DNA from 2 places in the Nocardia sp. CA-151230 genome. Region 2 is predicted to be linked to the other one. Evidence: riboswitches for the same ligand, from Rfam matches in the RefSeq annotation. Region 2 holds a riboswitch; the other holds the start of a gene.
What was found. Region 2 has a riboswitch for S-adenosylmethionine ahead of ACQP1O_RS01900 (aminotransferase class V-fold PLP-dependent enzyme). Riboswitches for the same ligand answer to the same signal wherever they lie in the genome.
Positions count from the first base shown of each region.

Region 1 (7,792 bases), 920 kb from region 2:
CACCAGTAGATACCCGCGCGCGGTGAGGAGTTCGCCGACACCCGGATCGCCGAGCTGCGAGATCTCGGCCTGCACCGGCGTCTTCCGTGCCGCGAACAACCGCTCGATCTCGTCGAGTTCCGACGCCTCGGGTATCCCCGCGAACCCGAGCCCGGCCACCTTGTTCAGCGGCGACCCGTCCTCGGCGAAGGATGCCACCCCGCCCGCCACCGGTAGTACGAACCCCGCATCGACTCCCGCCCGGTCCGCGGCTGCCGCACTGCCCTTGGCGATGAGCTCCGCTTCGACCCGCTCGATCCGCGCCGCCAGCTCCGTCCCACAGAAAAGCGTTCCCTGATTACTCGGCATGCGCCCGAGCCTAATTCGGGGCGCGACGGACACGCCCGCGAATTTCCGCCCGGGCGAGCGTGCGGCCCAGGTCGTCACGGCCCTGCCGGATCCCATGAATGCCGCAGCCCGGGCGAGCGCGAGTGGTGCGGACCTCCTCGGCGGCCGGGCTGCACCGGTGCGCCGGCGCGGCCGGTGGGTGTCGAGCCGCACGGTCCTGAGTGGGTGCGACGGTGGCCGTGGTCGGGTGGGGCGGGGCGGGTCGTAGGGTCTGGGGGTGCGTGTTGATCGTTCGGGTGCAGTCGCCGGTGGGCTGGTGGTCGGGTTCGACCTGGATATGACGCTGATCGATTCGCGGCCGGGGATTGCGGCGGTGTGGGATGCGGTGGCCGCCAGGACCGGGGTGGCGATCGATTCGGAGTTGGTGGTGTCGCGGCTCGGGCCGCCGCTGGCGCACGAGGCGGCGCAGTGGTTTCCGGAGCACGAGGTGCCTGGGATCGTCGCGATGTACCGGGAGTTGTATCCGGATCTGGCGGTGCATGCGGCGGAGCATCTGCCGGGGGTGGTCGACGCGCTGGCGGCGGTGCATCGGGCCGGTGGGCGGGTGCTGGTGATCACGGCGAAGAACGGGCCGCACGCGCAATTGCATCTCGATCATCTCGGGCTGGCGGTCGACGAATTGGTCGGCGGGGCCTGGGCGGAGGAGAAGGGCGAGGTGCTGCGAGAGCGTGGGGCCTCGATCTATGTGGGGGACCATCTCGGCGATGTGCGGGCGGCCAAGGTGGCCGAAGCGGTGTCGGTGGCGGTGACCACCGGGCCCTATGCGGCCGAGGAACTCTCGGCCGCGGGCGCGGATGTGGTGCTCGGCGATCTGACCGAGTTCCCGGGTTGGCTGGCCGCCCACCTCGCCCCGTAACCGGTTGACTCGCAACCGTTCTCGGCGCACCGGCCGACCGCGGTCCAGGCGTTCACGGATAGATCGGCGGGGCGAGGGCGAGCGCCACGGCGTGCGAGGGGTCGAGGGCGGGGATCGAGGCGTCGACCGCGTGGCCGTCGGCGTCGCGTACCTGCCAGCTGTGCAGTGATACGACGGGGATGCCGCGGTGGTTGGCCAATGCCAGCTCGGACAGGGTGCCCCACGAGCCGCCGATGACGATGACCGCGTCGGCCGATGCCACCAGGATGGCATTGCGGGCCTCGCCCAGATTCGTGTAGATCGCCGCGGACAGGCCGGGGCAGGCCGCGTCACGGTCCGTGTCGGGGCGGATGCCGAGGACGAGTCCGCCTGCGCCGGAGGCGCCCTCGGCGACGGCGGCCATCACACCCGAGCCGCCGCCGCACAGCACGGTCGCACCCGCCGCGGCCAGCAGTCGGCCCACCTCGCGCGCGGCCGTGGACTCGGTGTCGGTACAGGTACTGGGGCCGCAGACGGCAATTTGCAGGGGTGGCAAGGGCTTTCCTCTCCTCGGTGCGGTCGGGTCGTTGGCATCAGGGTGATTCGAATGGTGTCAGCGCGGGGTGGCCGCGGCTACCGTTCTGCCCACGGTCACGAGTATCAGCATGTTCGAGCCCCGGCTCGCTGATCGGCAACCCTCGCGCGGCGGTGGGGTGCCCCGGGTGACGACCAGGCGGCGTCCACGCGGACCCCGCAAGCGCTAGTCGAAGGAGCACGGTCCATGTCTGGATGCTGCCCGGCCAACGGCTGAGGCCCAGCGCCCGAATTCCATGCGGGCGATTCTCTTTCCCGCACCGTACGCCTTCGGCGGTCGCGGTCGAGTCCCCATGCCCCGGCGCGGTGTCGGTGCACGAGTGCAGAGGTAGCAATGAGCAGGAACTGGTCCGGGTCGCGTGGATTCCGGGTTTTGGTGGGTGTGGCGGCGGCGACCGCGGTGGCGGGGCTGCTGTCGGCGTGCGGGAACGAGTCGTCGGACAGCAAGTCGGACACCGTGTACTTCGGAGTGTCGGGCCCGAAGACGGGCGGGTCGGCCGAGTACGGGCGGCTCTGGCAGCAGGGCTTCGACCTGGCCCTGGACGAGATCAATGCGGCGGGCGGTATCGACGGCAAGAAGGTCGCGCTGAAATGGGAGGATTCGCAGTCGGATCCGAAGCAGACGGTGCCGATCGCCACCAAGTTCGTGGGCGACAAGTCGATCATCGCCGAGCTCGGCGACTTCTCCTCGCCCGCCTCCATCGCGGCTTCGCCGGTGTACAACCGCGGCAAGCTGGTGCAGTACGGGTTCACCAACTCCTCGGTGGATTTCACCAAGGGCGGCGACTACTCGTGGAGCCCGTCCATCACGCTGGACGTGTACATGGAACGCAATGCCGAGTGGGTGCGGTCCAAGGCGAAGAAGGTCTCCGTCGTCTACCTCGAAACCGACTGGGGCAAGCAGGCTTTCAAATTCTTCGAACAGTTCGCCAAGGAGAAGGGCATCGAGATCGCCTACTCCTCGGCCATCCTGCCGGATTCGCAGGACTTCCGGCCGGTGCTGATCAAGGGCCGCGACGCCAACCCGGACGCCTTCGTACACCTCGGTTACGGCCCGGACGGTGCGCTGGTGGTCAAGCAGCTGCGTGATGTCGGGTTCACCGGGCAGCTCTTCGCCGGCCAGAACACCCCGCAGTTCATCGGTCTGGCGGGTGCGGCGGCCGAGGGCGACATCGTGAACGGCGTCTTCACGCCGTCGGATCCGAGCCCGAAGATCCAGAGCTTCGTCACCAAGTTCCGGGCCAAGTTCGATACGGACCCGGGCGATTTCAACGTCTACGCCTACGACGCGCTGAACGTGCTGGTGAAGGCCGCCAAGACCGGCGGCGCCACCCGCGAGGGCGTGCTGAAGGGCCTGCGCGAGATCAAGGACTTCGACGGAATCGGGCTGGGCACCTTCGCCTTCGACCAGCAGACGCGGCGGCCCAGCGGCGTGAAGCCGATCGAGCTGGAACTGCGCAGCGGCAAATTCGTGCCGGTCGGAAGCGCCAAATAGATGTTCGACACGCTCATTGCGGGTCTGGTGCACGGCAATGCGTACGCGCTCATCGCCGTGGGCATCACCCTCATCTTCGGGGTCAGCAATGTCATCAACTTCGCGCACGGCTCGATCTTCGCGTTCGGTTCGGTGCTGGGCTGGTGGCTGATCGCCCAGCACGGCGTGCCCTGGTGGGCCGCGTTGATCGTGGTGGTGGCGGCGACGGCCTTGGTCGGCGTCGGGATCGACATCCTGGCGGTGCGGCCGCTGCGGCGGGCCCCGGCCATTGCCGCCCTGCTGGCGACGGTGGCGGTCGGGCTGATCATCGAGAACGTGGTCGCCCTGGTGTTCGGGCCCGACACCCGGCCCTTCCCACAGGTCTTGCCCACCAACAACTTCCGGGTCGGCGGGGTGCGGTTCGGCACCTCCGATGTGGTCATGTTCGCCCTCACCCTCACGGTGATGGCGGGACTGTGGGCCTTCCTGCGCTACAGCCGCCACGGCCTGGCCATTCGCGCCACCGCGCAGGACCCGGACGCCGCCGCGCAGATGGGCATCGGCGTCGGCCGGGTGCAGTCGCTGGCCTTCGCCATCGCCTCCGGACTGGGCGGGCTGGCGGGTGTCTTCGTCGGCCTCTACAACTCCAATATCTCGCCGACCAGCGGCGGCATCGTCGGCATGACCGGATTCGTGGCCGCCACCATCGGCGGGCTGGGGTCGATTCCGGGCGCGGTCATCGGCGGTTTCGTGCTCGGGCTGGTGGAGGCGTTCGGCATCTACTGGTTCGGTGACGGCTACCGGGATCTGATCACCTTCGGTCTGCTGGTGATCTTCCTGGTGCTGCGGCCCGGCGGCCTGCTCGCCCGGCCGCCGGCCATCGAATCCGAGCCCATGACCGGCACCTTCCTCGGGTCGGGACGGGAACTACGGGTGCGCTGGTGGCACGCCCTGATCGCGTTCGCCGTTGCGGGCATTGCGATTCCGCTGATCGCGGACGACTACGGCATCTCGGTGGGCACCCAGATCCTGGCCTACGCCATCATCGCGGTCTCCATGACGCTGGTGGCCGGGTCGGCGGGACAGCTGGCCATCGGGCAGGCGGGTCCCATCGCCATCGGCGCGTACACCTCGGCGGTGCTGACGGTGTCGCACGGCTGGGCCTTCCTGCCCGCCATCGTGGCCGCGGGCCTCGTCGCGGCCGTGGCCTCCTCGGTGCTGGCCGCGCCGCTGTGGCGGCTGGGCGGGCACTACGTGGCCATCGCGACGCTGGGCATCGGCATCGTGACGGTGGCGATCATCCGGAACTGGGAGCCGGTGACCCGCGGCAGCTACGGCATCTTCGGGATCCCCGCGCCCAGCCTGTTCGGATACGAATTCACCACGCACACCCAGATTTTCCGGCTGGAGCTGGTGGTGCTGGCCATCGTGCTGGCGGTCATCGTCGGCGTGCAGCGGTCCCGGCTGGGGATCGCCATCCGGGCCATCGGGGCCGACGAGGTGGCCGCCCGCTCGGCCGGGGTGCCGGTGCGCGATTACAAGGCGCTGGCCTTCGCGGTGGCGGCATTCTTCTCCGGCATCGGCGGCGCGCTGCTGGCCCACCAGTACTCGTACATCGACCCGACGGTCTTCAACCTGCCGATGTCGCTGCTGGTGGTGACCATCCTGGTGCTGGGCGGCACCGCCTCGCCCTACGGCGCGGTGCTGGGCGCGGTGGTGCTGATCGGAGTGCCGGAGCTGCTGCGGCTGGCGCCGTCGTGGCGAATCGTGTTGTACGGCTTGGTATTGCTGCTGGTGGTGCGGTTCCGGCCACAGGGAATTCTGGTGAGGAGGAATCGTGTCCCGGTCAACGCCTGACGTGCTCACGGTCACCGGTCTGCGACGCTCCTTCGGCGGCGTACGAGCCGTGGACGGGGTCGAATTCTCCATCGCACCGGGTGAATTCGTCTCGATCATCGGGCCCAACGGGTCCGGGAAGTCGACGACGGTCAATCTGATCTCCGGCGTGCTGAAGCCGGATGACGGAGCAGTCCTGGTGCACGGCAGCAGGATTCGCCCGGGCCGCCCGGAGGCGGCCGCCGCGGCGGGCATCGCCCGGACCTTCCAGAACGGCCGCGTGTTCGGCAATATGACAGTCCGCGAGAACGTCGATGTCGGCCTGCAGCCCACTCTGCGCGCCACACGGCCTCTGCGCACGCTGGCGAATGTGCCGGTGCTGAAATGGATTTCGCTGCTCGCCGAGCTGGCGGTGGCGCTGGTGCCGACACCGGCGGCGCGCACCGAGCGGCGGGCGTCGGCCGCTCGGATCGACGCGCAGCTCACGCGGTTCGAGGAACGACTGGTGCCGCGGTCCGGCCATCCGGCCTACACGCTGTCCTATGCCAATCGCCGCCGCACCGAGATCGCGCGGGCGCTCGCCGCGGAACCCGGCCTGCTGCTCCTCGACGAACCCGCCGCGGGCATGAACCAGACCGAGACCGCCGAAATCGGCAGGCAGCTGGCCACATTGAAGGCCCAGGGCCAGACGGTGCTGCTGGTCGAGCACAAGATGGACCTGGTCCACGACCTGTCCGACCGGGTGCTCGTGCTCGACGAGGGGCGCATCATCGCCCAGGGCACGCCCGCCGAGGTGCTGGCGGATCCGCGCGTCATCGAGGCCTACCTCGGGCGCAGCCGGGCCGGCGGGGAGGTCGGCGCGGATGTCTGAGTTCGACGAGAACGCCACTCCGATCCTCGAATTCGACCGGGTGATGGTGCACTACGGCCCGTCCCGGGCGCTCGACGAGGTCTCCCTGCGGGTGCGGCCCGGCGAGATCGTCTCGCTGCTGGGCGGCAATGCCTCGGGCAAGTCGACCACCATGAAAACCGCGCTCGGCCTGCTGAAACCGTCCTCGGGCGCGGTGCGCATCGACGGCACGGACGTGAGCGGGACGCCCCCGTCGGCGCGGATCCGGGCCGGGCTGGCCTCGGTCCCGGAGGCCCGGCGCGTCTTCCCGGCCATGACCGTCGAGGAGAACCTCTTCGTCGGCGGCTACATCCGCCGGGAGCGCCGCACGGTGCTGGCCGCGCGCGCCGCCGAGCTGTTCGACCACTTCCCGCGGCTGGCCGAGCGGCGCGCCCAGCGGGCGGGCACGCTCTCCGGTGGCGAGCAGCAGATGCTGGCCTTCGCCCGCGCGCTCATGAGCAAACCGCGCCTCATCTGCATGGACGAGCCCACCATGGGATTGTCGCCACTGTTCGTCGATCGGGTGCTGGAGGAGATCGCCCGGCTCAATCGGGAGCTGGGCCTGGCCATCCTGATCGTCGAGCAGCAGGCGGAGCTGGCCCTGAGCATCGCGCACACCGCCAATGTGCTGCGCAGCGGGCGGATCGTGCTGCACGGCCCGGCCGCGGAACTCGTCGGCGATCCGGCGGTGCGCGACGCCTACCTCGGAAAGGTGACCACATGACCCCGCAACGGCTCGGCTTCTTCACCCGCCTGGTCCGCACCGATCCGGCGCAGGACGCGGGCACGGTGTACCGGCAGGCGCTCGAGCAGATCGGGCTGGCCGAACGGCTCGGCTACGACACCGCCTGGGTGGCGCAGCATCACCTGGATCCGGCCGAGGGCGGGCTGCCGTCCCCGTTCGTGTTCCTCGCTCACGCGGCCGCCCGCTTTCCGCGCATCCGCTTCGGGACCGCGATCGTGACGCTGGCCCTCGAGGATCCGATCCGGGTCGCCGAGGACGCGGCGGTGCTGGACGAGCTGTCGGGCGGGCGGCTCGAGCTGGGCTTCGGCGCGGGCGGGTCGCGGCACGCCTTCGACCTGTTCGACCTGGCCGGCGCGGATCGGCAGTCGGTGTACGCGAACAAGCTCGCGCGGGTGACCGCGGCCCTGGACGGTACGCCGCTGGTCGGTGACCGCGGATTGAACCCGCCTGCCGCCGGGCTGCGTGACCGCCTGTGGCAGGCCACCTTCTCGGCCGGGGGCGCGGGGCGGGCCGGGCGGGCCGGTGACGGACTGCTGCTGTCGAAGGCCCAGCCGCGTGATCCGGCCGCGCCGGACGCAACCCTCTGGGAGATCCAGCAGCCGCTGGTCGACTCCTACCTCGACGCGCTGCCCGCGGGCGCCGAACCGCGAATCGGCGCGTCCCGGGGCGTTTTCGTGGCCGACGACCACGACGAGGCGGTCGCCCTCGCCGAGCGCGGCGCGGCCCGGTTCCTGGATCAGCTCGGCCGCAACGGCGGGCCCGAAGTGGCGGAATCCGTGGACGAGGTGCTGCGTGACATCTACGTCGGCACCCCGGACGAGGTGGTGGCGCGGTTGTCGGAGGACGCGGTGCTGCGGCACGCCACCGACTTGATCGTGCAGGCGCACCCGGTCGACCCGGGCCACATCGCCACCCTGCGCTCCATCGAACTCATCGCCACCAAGGTCGCGCCGCAACTGGGTTGGCGACCCGACGAAAGGATCACCCGGTGACCGAGGCATCCACTGCCTACGACGACACGCCACCTGCCGC
Region 1 covers NZ_CP192061.1:8,663,973-8,671,764, reverse strand. Annotated here, with positions in the region: gene ACQP1O_RS40635 (GNAT family N-acetyltransferase) at 1-348, opposite strand, end outside; gene ACQP1O_RS40630 (HAD family hydrolase) at 605-1,243, shown strand; gene ACQP1O_RS40625 (LOG family protein) at 1,296-1,778, opposite strand; SAM riboswitch class IV at 1,872-1,988, shown strand; gene ACQP1O_RS40620 (ABC transporter substrate-binding protein) at 2,151-3,311, shown strand; gene ACQP1O_RS40615 (ABC transporter permease) at 3,312-5,147, shown strand; gene ACQP1O_RS40610 (ABC transporter ATP-binding protein) at 5,128-5,997, shown strand; gene ACQP1O_RS40605 (ABC transporter ATP-binding protein) at 5,990-6,739, shown strand; gene ACQP1O_RS40600 (putative FMN-dependent luciferase-like monooxygenase) at 6,736-7,752, shown strand; gene ACQP1O_RS40595 (hypothetical protein) at 7,749-7,792, shown strand, end outside.
Region 1: linked by a shared signal. The riboswitch ahead of ACQP1O_RS40620 (ABC transporter substrate-binding protein) and the one ahead of ACQP1O_RS01900 (aminotransferase class V-fold PLP-dependent enzyme) in region 2 are both predicted to bind S-adenosylmethionine.

Region 2 (7,792 bases):
GAGGATCACCATTATTTCGCGATGGCTGAAGCCGCCCTCACCGGTCGACTCGCTCACCTCGGATGTAGCCATGGCCAAACCTCCGGTCCCCCGCCCAAAACGATAGGCCGGGAACCGGAGGCATGGGGTCCTTTTACGAGGCAGAAGCCCCTTGGGGTCACTTCCCCTTGAACTCCGGGGGGCGCTTCTCGAAGACCGCCTGGATGGCCTCGGTGAGGTCCTCGGACGGCAGGAATGCCGAGTTCCAGGCCGACACATAGCGCAGCCCGTCGGCGATCCTGCCGCGCTTGGGCTGGTCGAGGACGTCCTTGATGCCCTGCACCACCAGGGGCGGGTTGGCGGCGATCTCGCGCGCCATGGCGTGGGCGGCGTCCAGTACGGCCTGCTGGTCGGCGTACACGTCGTTGATCAGGCCGATCTTCTCGGCGCGGGCCGCGTCGATGTCCTTGCCGGTGTAGGCGAGTTCACGCACGTGCCCCTCGCCGATGATGCCCGGCAGCCGGTGCAGCGAGCCGATGTCGGCGACGATGGCCACCTTGGCCTCGCGCAGGCTGAACTTCGCGTCGGCGCTGGCCAGGCGGACATCCGCGGCGGCGATGAGGTCCAGTCCGCCGCCGATGCACCAGCCGGAGATCGCCGCGATGACCGGCTTGACGCAGTCGGCGACCGCGGTGACGGAGTCCTGCATGCTGCGCACGTGCTTGAGGAAGTCGGTGCGCGGCCCGGCGAGCGCCCTGTCGGCCAGCAGCGGCCCGAAGAGCGGGCTCATGGCCGGCAGGTCCAGGCCGTAGGAGAAGTGCCGGCCGGATCCGGTGAGCACGATGGCGCGGATGTCCGGGTCGGCGTCGAGTTCGCCGAAGATCAGCGGCAGTTCGCGCCAGAAGTCGGGGCCCATGGCATTGCCCTTGCCGGGACCGGTGAGCGTCACCTGGGCGATGTGGTCCTTGCTTTCGACCTCGAAAGCCTTCCATTCGGTCATCGGTCCAGCGTATCGGGGGTGCCGGGGGCGTGTCGGGCCGGTGTTAATCCTGTGCTAAATCTGCTGCGTCCCAGTGTCTTCGAACCGCTTTCCGGCGGACGATTAGCGGGTCCGCACAACTCGCCCGTCCCGTGTGTGAGGTCTGGATGTTGATGCATCACGGAATCGGCCTCGACCGCTTCAATACGCTCCCCCGCCGCCGCGCGATTCATGCCCTGTACGAATGCTGCTGCAATGTCACCTGGGCCCAGAAGATCGCCGACGGCCGCCCGTACCCGGGTTACGCCGCACTCCAGACGGCCGCCGCGGCGGAGCTGCACGCCCTGTCCGCGATCGACCTGGAACGGGTCTTCGATTCCTGTGCGCACCAGTGGGTTTCGCAGCGCACCGTCGAGGAGCTGGCCCCGATCGTGCGCGACCGCCTCACCGAGCTGCTGGGCCCGGAGGAGGGCTATCCCGACTACTGATCCCCGGCACATCCACCGCAATCGCTCTACCCTGGTTGCCATGCGCAGGTCCCTGCCACCGGTCGCGTCGAAGGTCTCCGACACCTTGATCGCGCGCGGCCATCACGGGGTGATCATCACCCAGCCCAGTCCCACCCACACCGCGCAGGAAGCCGCCGACGCGCTCGGCGTGACCGTCGGGGCGATCACCAAATCGCTGGTCTTCCTGCTCGACGACGATCCGGTGCTGCTGCTGGTGTCCGGCGCGCACCAGGTGCATCTGAGCCGCACCGGGGAGCGCCTCGAGGGTACGCTCTCCCGGGCGCCCGCGGCCATGGTCCGCGAGGTGACCGGGCAGCCCATCGGGGGTGTCGCCCCGCTCGGGCACCCCACCAATCTGCCGACCTTCGTCGACACGGCGTTGTCGCGGTATCAGGAGTTGTGGGCCGCGGGCGGACATCCGAACACACTGTTCCGCACCACCTTCGGGGAACTGGTCCGGATCACCGCGGGCCTGGCCATCGATGTGGACTGAGCTTCATCACCGGCGCGGGCCGAGCGCTGCCACCGGCGTGAACCGAGGAATTTCTTACAGGGTGGAATAACCGGGCGCTCGACCACGTAGTTTCGTGACGTGAGCGATTCCCCGACGCCCGGCACCGAGCTACACGTGCCCGACGATCTGAGCGGTATTACCGCGCAGCAGTACCGCGCTGCCATGCGGCACTATCCGGCCGGGGTCACCATCGTCACGCTCGAGTCCGATCAGGGTCCCGTGGGCTTCACCGCCACCTCGTTCGCGTCGCTCTCCGCGCAGCCGCCGCTCATCTCGTTCAATATCGCCGAGACCTCCTCGAGCATCGAGGCCATGGTGCGGGCCGAATCGCTGGTGGTGCATTTCCTGGGCGAGCATCAGAAGCATCTGGCCCAGCGGTTCAGCCGGACCGCCGAGGAGCGTTTTACCGACCGATCCCTGTGGACGACGCTCGGCACCGGCGAACCCGTCCTGCACGGCACCCCCATCTGGGTCCGCGCCACGGTCCATCAGCTCCTCCCGATCGGCGACCACACCCTGGTCATCGGCCTGGTCACCCAGGTGCACGACAAAACCGAGAACTCCCCGGCGGTCGGCCCGCTGGTGTATTACAACGGCGCGTACCACCGCGCCGAGATCGCCGACTGACTCCGGCGCCGACTCAGGCCGCGGCCGAGGCCGCCGTGCCGATGCCCAGCGCCGCCAGGATCGCCGCGCTCGCCTGCTCCAGCCGCACCCGGACGCGCGGCCGTCGCAGCAACTCCACCGCCCGCGCGGCCGCCACCGCCAGCAGGATCATTTCGATTGCCGCGACACTGGATTCGATGGCCCCGAGCGTGAGCGTGTTGAGGAAAGTCACCTGGGTCAGGAACTGCGGCAGCACCGCGAGGTAGAACAACCCCACCTTCGGATTGAAGACACACGACAGCAATCCGGCAGCGAACGCCGAGCGCAGGGACGCCGGCTCACCCTGCGCCGCCACGACATCCGCCCCGCCGGCCGCCGCACCCGGCCCGCGCCGATGCGCCAGCAGCGCCCGAACGCCCAGGTACACCAGGTAGATTCCGCCGATCACCTTGAGCGTGCGATACGCGGTCGCCGACTGCTCCAGCAGCGCCGCGACCCCGGCCGCGACCACGGTGGCCCACACGATCCCACCGAACGCCGAGCCCACCGCGGCCGCGATTCCGGGTCGCGATCCGGCCATCGAGAATCGCAGTACCAGAAAGGTATCCGGCCCCGGTGTGAGCGCGAGCAGCACACACAACCCCACGAAACTCAGTAGCAGCGGAAAACTCATGCCCTCCATGGCAACCCATCACCACGGCCCGGCGCAAGGGTGAGATCGCCGACCCTGCCCCCGACGAACAGGGTCGACGACGCCCCCGGGAATGACGAAGGCCGCCGCCCCTGTCGATCAACGGGGGTCGGCGACCTTCGGGGTTGCGAGTTTCAGTTCCGCGCGCTGAATTCCGCACCCAGCTCACGGAACAGGTCAGTGTTCATCGTGAACGCCAGTCGCGCCTCGTCGAGTACGCGATCGACCTCGGGGCCGTCGAGGGGAAGCCGGTCGAGGGCCTCGCGGTAGTCGCGCTTGAACGCGGCCGGGTTGGCGATGTCCTCGAAGACGTAGAACCGCACGCCGTCGCCCTTCTTGGGCAGGTCCCACAGCTTCTCGGCGGTACCGCGAATGACCTGGCCGCCGGAGAGATCACCCAGGTAGCGGGTGTAGTGGTGGACGACATAGCCGGCCGGCCAGTCGCCCGCGCACTCCTCGATGCGGGCGGCGTAGGCGGCGGTGGCGGGCAGCGCGCTCAGTTCATCGCGCCAGTTCGCCCCACCGAGGTGGGCCAGGTCGGCCTCCAGCGAGGCCAGCCGCGCCAGTTCGGGCTTGACGAACGGGCCCGCGACCCGGTCGGAAGCCAGTGCGGCGGAGTGCTTTTCGAGAGCGGCGTAGACGAACCAGAGCTGGGCGGTGTACCGGTAGAAGGCCTCCACGCCGAGCTGTCCGCCGAGCATGTCGCGCATGAACGTGGAGTGTTCCGCCTCGTTGTGCTGCTGCTCGGTCGCGGTGCGAATGAGCGTCGAGAACGGGGTGCTGGTCTCCAGCATGGTCGGGCTCCTCGTGGTCAACTCGGGGGCACACCACTTTGGCTACCCTAACTTCGACTCCGACCATACGCCCCAGCAACGATCGCGCGATTCGAACTTTGCGGCCCACCCGATCCAACTTTCGGACGATTTTTCCGAAACGGGTGTGCTGTTCACCACACCCTCTCAGGGCCGCTGCAGTTGATGTGCGGTCTCCCGCAGTGCGCCGGCGGCCCGCGCGAAATAGTCGAACAGCACCTCGAGCTGCTGCGGCCCGTAATCGGCGAACACCTCCGCCATCCGCGTCCGCTGCGGCGCGAGGACGGCATCGATCCGGCCGCCCGGATCCGGCGCGGGTTCGATCACCACCTTCCGCCGATCGGCCGGATCGGCCACCCGCCGGACATATCCGGCCCGCTCGAGCCGGTCCACCAGCCGGGTGACCGCACCGGTGGACAGCCCGGTGCGGTCGGCCAGCTCGCCCGCGGTCATGGATCCGGCCAGCGCGATCAGGTTCAGCGCGAAGAAGTCGGTCGGGCCGAGCCCGAGCGCCTGCGCGGTGGTGTGGGCGACCACGGCCTGCGCGGTCAGGTACTCGCGATAGGCGGCGCTGCCCTGCGACAGCAGCGTATATTTATCTGCATCCATGCAACTACTGCCTTTGTTCAGATACTTGTCGGATGCAGAAAGAGTAGCGCCACCATGGCCGACAGAGCCGCCAGCACCTCCCTGATCCCCATGCTCATCGCCGCGACCGAGAACGCCGAACCCACGGAAAACCGTTTACTCACAGACGATCTCGCCATCCGAATGCTGCCCGCCGGGCTGCGCCCGCTGGTGCGCCGGCCACGCGCCCGGCGCTGGCTGCGCGGGGTGATGGACCGGCAGGATCCCGGCATCTGGAACAGCCTGGCCTGCCGCAAGAGGTACTTCGACGAGCGGACCGCAGCCGTCCTCCGCGACGGCGCCGCAGCCCTGGTCGTACTCGGCGCAGGCCTCGACACCCGTGCCTGCCGCCTGGCCGCACCGGCAGGGATACCGGCCTTCGAGGTGGACCTGCCGGTGAACATCGCACTCAAGCAGCGGCGAATCCCACTGCCGGGCGCCGTCGTTCCGATCCCGATCGACTTCGAGCGCCAGCCCCTCGCCACCGCGCTGGCCGAGTCCGGATACCGCGCCGAGTCGACGACCCTGTTCCTTTGGGAGGGCGTGACCCAGTACCTGACCGAGCAGGCCGTGCGCGCCACCTTCGCGGCGCTCGCCACCGCGCCCGCGGGCAGCAGCCTGATCTTCAGCTACATCCGGCAGGACTTTCTCGACGGTTCGAACCTCGACGGATGCGAGTCGGCCTACCGCAGATTCGTTGCTGGGCAAGGTATCTGGCGCTTCGGGCTGCATCCCGGCGCGGTGTCCGGACTGCTCGCCGAATACGGCTGGCGCGAGCTCGAACAGGTCGGCGGTGCGGAATACACCGAGCGCTTTCTCGCACCCGCCGGCCGGGGCGGCGAACGGGTTCCGGACCTCGAACGATGCGTCTGGGCCGAGAAGGTCTGACCCCGCCGGGCCACGCCGGTCAGGGTTGACAAGCCCGCGACGCGTCTGCGAGTCTCTGCAATCAGGTCATGAGTACCAGTGCGAAGCCCCGGCTTGCTGGTCGGCAACCCTCCTCCGCGGTGGGGTGCTCCGGGTGACGACCGGGCCGACGTCCGACCGGGCGCGGCAAGCGCGGACTCTCGATCGATTCCTGTTTCCCCGATCGCGTGTCCATGAACCCGACGGGATTTCGTGATGACTGCTTTCGCCGACCAGACCTGTGCCGCCCTCGCCGCCGTCTCCGGCTGTGACCTGCGAGTCCCGCTCGTCCAGGGCGGGACGGCCGGCTACGCCAACTTCGACTACGCCGCCAGCGCACCCGCATTGCGGCAGGTCACCGACCGGGTCGCGGACCTGCTGCCCTACTACGCCAGCGTGCACCGCGGCGCGGGTTACGCTTCCCGGGTCTCCACCGACTGCTACGAGTCGGCCCGCGGTTCGGTCGCCCGCTTCCTGAACGCGACCGACGACCAGGTGGTGGTCTTCACCCGCAACACCACCGACTCACTGAACCTGCTCGCCGCCTGTGTGCCGGGTGACACCGTCGTGCTGGATGTGGAGCACCACGCCAACCTGCTGCCCTGGACCCGGCGCGGCCGCCGGGTGGTTCCGGTCGCGGACACCATCGAGGAGACCATCCAGCGCCTGGTCGCCGAGCTGTGCTCGAAACCCGCTGCGCTGCTGGCTGTTACGGGCGCCTCCAATGTGACCGGCGAACTGCTGCCGCTGGAGCGGCTGGCCTGGATCGCCCATCAGTGCGGTACCCGCATCCTGGTGGACGCCGCACAGCTGGCCCCGCACCGCCGAATCGACCTGCTCACCACCGGCATCGACTACCTGGCCTTCTCCGGCCACAAGACCTACGCCCCGTTCGGCGCGGGCGTGCTGGTCGGCCGCCGGGACTGGCTGGACGCGGCCGAGCCCTACCTGGCCGGCGGCGGCGCGGTGCGCTCGGTGAGCACCGAGGTTGTCGAATGGGCCCCCGCCCCGCAGCGCCACGAGGCCGGTTCCCCGAACGTGCTGGGCGTCGCCGCCCTGGCCGCGGCCTGCGACGCTCTCGCCGAGCTGGACGAGACCACCGTGATCGAGCACGAGCAGTACCTCACCCACCGCCTGCGCTACGGCCTGAAAACCGTTCCGGGCGTGAACTTCCTGCGGATCTGGCGCGACAGCACCGACGCGGTCGGCATTGTCGCCTTCACCGTCGACGGCTTCGAGCCCGGCCAGGTGGCCGCCTATCTCTCCGCCGAGCACGGCATCGGGGTGCGCGACGGCCGCTTCTGCGCTCACCCGCTGCTGTCCCGCCTCGGGGTCGATGCCGCCCTGCGCGCCAGCATCGGCCTGGGCACCACCGCCGCCGATGTCGACCGCCTCGTCGACGCCATCGCCACCCTGGTGGCGCGCGGCCCGGCGTGGAATTACGCCCGCACCGAGGGACATTGGAACCCGGTCCCCGAGACCCGCCCCTTCGGCAGTTCGGCCGCGGGCGGGGCTGCCTGCGGTTTCTGAACCGGCCGGAAGCCGGTCAGGGCACCATGTAACGGGCCGCGAGCACCTCGACGAGTGGATCGTCCTCGGCCACCGCGTCGAGCGCATCGAGGTCGACTTGCACGGAGAGCTGCCGGGTGTCCTCCTGATCGGGGTCCGGCGGCCCATCCTCCTCGAGCTGCCGGATCAGCTTCTGCCGCACGCGCTCCTTCAGCGAATCGCTCATACGCAGAGCATGCCCCGCCTAAACGGGCGCGATCCAACTACCCCACGGTGTGTTCCGCACAACCGTGAAGACCAGGAGAAATGCCAGCGCCACCCACACCGCGTACCTGGGCAGCACCTGCGGTAGTCGCGGCGGCACCGGATTGCCCCGCCACCCGCGCACCACCCAGGCGCCCCACCAGGCGATGAAGCCCAATGTCAGCGGGAGCAGCAGCACATTGCTGTGGATGGCGTCGAGGATCCGGCCATCGGTGAGGTTGTGCAGCCCGCGCAACCCGCCGCAGCCGGGGCACCAGTATCCGGTCAGTTCGTAGAACGGGCACACCCCGTAGGACCCCTGCACGTGCGGATCCCGGAAGTGCAGCAGCGCCAGCCCGCCGGCCGCCGCCCCACCGGTCAGCAGCGGTAGCCCGACGCCGAGCCACCGCAGCCGGG
Region 2 covers NZ_CP192061.1:434,963-442,754, reverse strand. Annotated here, with positions in the region: gene ACQP1O_RS01945 (MDR family MFS transporter) at 1-72, opposite strand, end outside; gene ACQP1O_RS01940 (crotonase/enoyl-CoA hydratase family protein) at 158-979, opposite strand; gene ACQP1O_RS01935 (2-oxo-4-hydroxy-4-carboxy-5-ureidoimidazoline decarboxylase) at 1,126-1,446, shown strand; gene ACQP1O_RS01930 (YbaK/EbsC family protein) at 1,487-1,960, shown strand; gene ACQP1O_RS01925 (flavin reductase family protein) at 2,060-2,608, shown strand; gene ACQP1O_RS01920 (LysE family translocator) at 2,622-3,260, opposite strand; gene ACQP1O_RS01915 (heme oxygenase (biliverdin-producing)) at 3,413-4,072, opposite strand; gene ACQP1O_RS01910 (MarR family winged helix-turn-helix transcriptional regulator) at 4,238-4,699, opposite strand; gene ACQP1O_RS01905 (SAM-dependent methyltransferase) at 4,754-5,605, shown strand; SAM riboswitch class IV at 5,670-5,783, shown strand; gene ACQP1O_RS01900 (aminotransferase class V-fold PLP-dependent enzyme) at 5,840-7,153, shown strand; gene ACQP1O_RS01895 (hypothetical protein) at 7,170-7,358, opposite strand; gene ACQP1O_RS01890 (DUF2752 domain-containing protein) at 7,377-7,792, opposite strand, start outside.